Regions from separate parts of the Gordonia otitidis genome, predicted to be linked through region 2. Evidence: riboswitches for the same ligand, from Rfam matches in the RefSeq annotation. Region 2 holds a riboswitch; the other holds the start of a gene.
What was found. A riboswitch is a leader RNA that binds a small molecule or an ion and turns the genes downstream of it on or off. The one in region 2 is predicted to bind thiamine pyrophosphate.
Positions count from the first base shown of each region.

Region 1 (2,454 bases), 1.5 Mb from region 2:
CCCATCTTGGCGTAGAACCGTTGTGCGCGAGTGTTTTCCTGGTTCACCCCGAGCCAGGCCAGTACGCTGCCACGCGCGCGGGCGGCGTCGAGCGCGGCGCCCATCAGCGCTTGCGACGGTGAGGTGCTCCGCCCGCGGGCGTGGTGATCGGGAAGCACGTACATCTTCGAGATCTCCGAGGACTGCCGCTCGTGGATCACAGCAGCCACCTCCGGCGAGGAGGGGGGTCGATGGTGCACCAGCGAGTAGCCGACGATCGTGCCTTCTCCGGTGCGCGCCACGAGGACGTCACTCTGGTCGCTGGCGATGTAGTCGGCGAAGGACTGTGCGTCGAGGCTGGTTCGGATGAACTCGGCGATGTCGCCGGGTGCCGAATGCGGGGGACAGGCGAGCGGAAAGGTCGCTGCCGCAACGGTGGCCACGTCGGGAGCCTCTGAGGGATCGGAGACGAGTTCGACGACCACCTGTCGTGCTCCGCTATCCGCGTCTGACCTGTCGGTGTTCCCGACGGATCCGACCTCGACCGAACGGTTCGACGAGATCGGCGTTACTTCTTGCCGCACGTGCAGTTGTCCCCGCACTGGCACTCGGGACCACAGGTGCAGTCGGGGTTGTCACACGCGGGCGCAGTCATATGAGCATCCATGCATATCAGTGTAGTTCTCGCCCGCTGCGTCGAACCGTCGTTTGCCCGGCACTCCTGCTGTGTGCCGTCATTCGATCTGCAGGCGCCACGATCCCGCGAACACCTCACGGAGTTCGGTGACTTCGTAGGCCATCGCACCGGTGTCGCCGGTGGTCGTCGTGGAGTTGACGATCAACATGCCGTCGGTGATCTCCCACTTGTGGCTGTCGCCGTCGAATCTCGTGCCGTTGCCTGCGGCGTCGAAGACGGTGAAACTTCCCGCGCGGTAGTCGATGTTCATGGTCGCAGTATGCCTGCGATCGGTCAGTCCTTGACGAGACCGCCGTCGACCACCAGGTTCTGGCCGGTCACGGACCTCGACCACGGCGAAAGGAAGAACAGTGTCGCGTCGGCGAATTCCTCGGGAGTCGTGACCGACCGCCGCGGGGTCGACGCCGCGATCGCGTCGAAGATCTCCGGCGGTGTGGCGGAGCTCGCGTCCGTGGTGCGCAGCAGCCCGCCCGAGACCATGTTGACGGTGATGTTGTCGGGCCCGAGGTCGGCGGCCAGGGTGCGTGTCAGCGCCAGGAGTGCGGCCTTGGCCGCGGTGTAGTCGTGGTAGGGGACGACCGGGTTCTGCACGAGATTCGTCCCGATGTTGACGATGCGTCCGATGCCGGCTTCCCGCATGCCGGGGAGAACGGACTGCGTGACGGTGAGCGCGCCGCCGACGATCCCACGGAACTGTGCGTCGAGTTCAGTGGTCGTGAGGGTGTCGGCGGTGGACCGGGCGTCACCGTTGAACGAGTAATCGGGCAGCGCGTTGTTGACGACCGCGGTGATCGGTGCGCCGAAGTACGCGCTCGCCTCGTCGACCATGGTGCGTACGGCTGCGGGATCGGTGACATCTGCGCGCACGGCGAGGGCACGATCCCCGAGTTCGTCGGCGAGTGCCAGCGCCGCGTCGGCGCTGTTCCGGTAATTGATCACCACTCGGGAGCCCTCGGCGGAGGCGGCACGTGCGATGGCGGCACCCAGACCCCGCCCGGCTCCGGTGATGATCACGACATGCTCGGAAAGTGGTAGCGCCACAGGCATTTCCAGACCATCCCTTCGCCAGTGTTAGCTGGAGCAGGTTCGACGGGTGTGATCTCAGCCGACCTCGTGTCGGCACCCCGTGTCAGTCGGTCATCAGATCGCACTCGGGCGGCGAACGCAAGCACGACGCACGCACCGCACAGAACTCGTAGCGTGAAGACGTGCGAGTTCTTTTGTGGGGTGGAACCCACGTCCACGTCAGCGACCATCTCGCTGCTCTCGACGCACATCCTGCCGTAGGGATGGTCGATGTCATCCCCGCGGACCAGACACCTCACTGTCTCGCCTCCGTCGACGCAGTGATCCTGAACGGAAACACCACTGCTCACCTGCGCCAGGCGCGCGAGGTGGCGAGTGCGCACGTCGCATGCTTCGTCGAAAAGCCGTTGGGCCGCACCGAGGACGAGGCTCTGGTCGCTGCGGCAACGCTGCGTGACGTGCCGACGGCGACAGGCTTCTTCTTACACCACGTGCCTGCCGTGGCGCGCTTCCTGGAGCTCCTTGCAGCGCCCCCAGTGAGTGCGTCGTTCACCTTCGGACACGACGGCAGACGTCGTGGCGTGTTCGACGGCGACGCGTCGTGGATGGTCGATCCCCGCAGCGGAGGATCGGGATCGTTTGTCGATCTCGGGATACACCTGACTCACCTCATTGATCTCATCTGGCCGAATACGGAAGTGGAGGTGATCGACACTGAGTTCTATTCAGCCACTGATGGATTGAGTGACAGC
Region 1 covers NZ_CP085974.1:4,979,295-4,981,748, reverse strand. Annotated here, with positions in the region: gene LK459_RS22530 (GNAT family N-acetyltransferase) at 1-464, opposite strand, end outside; gene LK459_RS22525 (hypothetical protein) at 714-926, opposite strand; gene LK459_RS22520 (3-oxoacyl-ACP reductase) at 950-1,723, opposite strand; TPP riboswitch at 1,717-1,813, opposite strand; gene LK459_RS22515 (Gfo/Idh/MocA family oxidoreductase) at 1,885-2,454, shown strand, end outside.
Region 1: it holds a riboswitch for thiamine pyrophosphate, as region 2 does, so the genes downstream of both, LK459_RS22520 (3-oxoacyl-ACP reductase) here and thiC (phosphomethylpyrimidine synthase ThiC) in region 2, are expected to answer to the same signal.

Region 2 (2,454 bases):
CGACCAGGTCGCCCGCGACCCACAGTTCGAATCGGTCCCGGGTCGGGTTGTGCACGACCTGCGCGATCTGTTGCAGTATCGATCGCGCCGATTGTGTCGGCCGTTGATGATTCTTCCGGTGCATGCCTCGTCCATCCCCTTCCAGGTTTCGTTCGCAGCGTCTGCGCAGCTCACGACGCTGCGTCCGGTTCCCCTCCGGGCACCACTGTATGTGATCGCAGTCACATCGTAACCTGCGGAACCGTAGGTTCGCCGACTTTGAGCCGACATCGTCGTAATCGTGACGGCGCCCCCCACGACCGTTCACCAGGGATTCATCGTTCCGTGATGTACGCCGCGCGCTCGTAGGCCCACATCACGACGCCGCCACTCCGACGGCCCGCCGGTATCCGCGCATCGCGCAGAACACCAAGAATCAACGCGAATCCTGCAGCCCAGCCGAGGGTCAGACACACCGGCGCCACTACAAGCAGGTGAAGAAGACGATCGGCGATCCCACCGCGAAGAACAGGAGTCCACTACGGGTTGCGGACCCGATGCCCCTCCGAGTGAGCACCGCGAACGCCGTGGATCGGGTCACCGATGTCCGTAGCGGCGGCGCATCGACCAGTCCGGCGAGCTCCGCGGCCGCGGTCATCGGGCAACTTCCTCAGCAGCAGAACGGTTCTCGTCCGTTAGTTGGAGGAACACCTCGTCGAGCGAAGGCCGACGGAGCGCGATATCGAACACCGCAAGCCCCTCACTGCACAGCGTCGATGCGACCGCGACGACCGTGTCGAGTTCACCCGGCGCCCCGACGACGAGGACGGGCCTCGGTTCCGCCGAGGTCGGCGCGTCGAGGAAAACGTGATCGCGCAGCGCGCCGCGGGCCAGCGAAACATCCCCGGCGTCGAGCAGAGTGATCTCGCAGATGGCCGATCCCGCTTGATGTTTGAGTTGTTCTGGCGTGCCGCGCGCGACCACTGTGCCCGGTTTCGTGACCGACGGGCGTCGAGCCAGTACAGTGAGGAACGCACGACAACCGAATCAACGCGGGGGCTCTCACGTGACCGAGGGCTGAGATGGCGGCAGGCGGCCGCCGACCGCATGAACCTGTCCGGGTAATGCCGGCGTAGGGAGAATCTCATGGGCACACCTGTATCCACGCACACCGTCGACACCGACATCCTGACCACCGGCCCGATCGTGGGCAGCACCAAGCACTACCTCTCCGTCGGCGACCTCCGTGTCCCACAACGACGCATCGCTCTCACCAACGGCGAACACCTCGACGTCTACGACACCTCTGGCCCGTACACCGACGACACAGCAATGATCGACGTCGAGGCAGGACTCGCACGCACACGCGACGAGTGGCAGCGGCCCGAGCCGGTCGACGGGGCGTCGACGCAGCTGGCCTGGGCACGGGCCGGAATCATCACCGACGAGATGCGATTCATCGCCGCCCGGGAGGGCGTCGATGTCGAGTTGGTGCGTACCGAGGTTGCGGCGGGTCGAGCGGTCATACCCGCCAACCATCGCCATCCCGAATCCGAACCGATGATCATCGGCAAGGCATTCGCGGTGAAAGTCAATGCGAACATCGGGAATTCGGCAGTCATCAGTTCCATCGCAGAAGAAGTCGAGAAGATGGTGTGGGCGACTCGCTGGGGTGCCGACACCATCATGGATCTGTCGACCGGCGACGACATCCACCTCACCCGCGAGTGGATCATGCGCAACTCCCCCGTCCCGGTCGGTACCGTCCCGATCTACCAGGCACTGGAAAAGGTCAAGGGTGATCCGACCAAGCTGACGTGGGAGATCTACCGCGACACGGTGATCGAGCAGGCCGAGCAAGGCGTCGACTACATGACGGTGCATGCGGGCGTGCTTCTCCGCTACGTCCCACTGACCGCGCGTCGGGTCACCGGAATCGTCTCGCGGGGCGGTTCGATCATGGCCGCATGGTGCCTGGCCCACCACGAGGAATCGTTCCTGTACACGCATTTCGACGAGCTGTGCGAGATCTTCCGCCGCTACGACATCACCTTCTCGCTCGGCGACGGACTGCGGCCGGGGTCCATCGCCGACGCCAACGACGAAGCGCAGTTCGCCGAGCTACGTACCCTCGGGGAACTGACAGGGATCGCGAAATCCCATGGCGTGCAAGTGATGATCGAGGGCCCGGGCCACATTCCGATGCACAAGATCGTCGAGAACGTCCGTCTCGAAGAAGAACTCTGCGAGGAGGCCCCGTTCTACACTCTGGGTCCGCTCGCGACCGACATCGCACCCGCCTACGACCACATCACGTCAGCGATCGGCGCCGCCATGATCGCACAGGCCGGAACGGCGATGCTCTGCTACGTCACGCCGAAAGAACACCTCGGCCTGCCCGATCGAGATGATGTGAAAGTCGGTGTGATCACCTACAAGATCGCAGCACACTCCGCCGACCTGGCGAAGGGACAC
Region 2 covers NZ_CP085974.1:1,390,859-1,393,312, forward strand. Annotated here, with positions in the region: gene LK459_RS06320 (GNAT family N-acetyltransferase) at 1-124, opposite strand, end outside; gene LK459_RS06325 (hypothetical protein) at 464-637, opposite strand; gene LK459_RS06330 (hypothetical protein) at 634-963, opposite strand; TPP riboswitch at 1,022-1,132, shown strand; gene thiC (phosphomethylpyrimidine synthase ThiC) at 1,126-2,454, shown strand, end outside.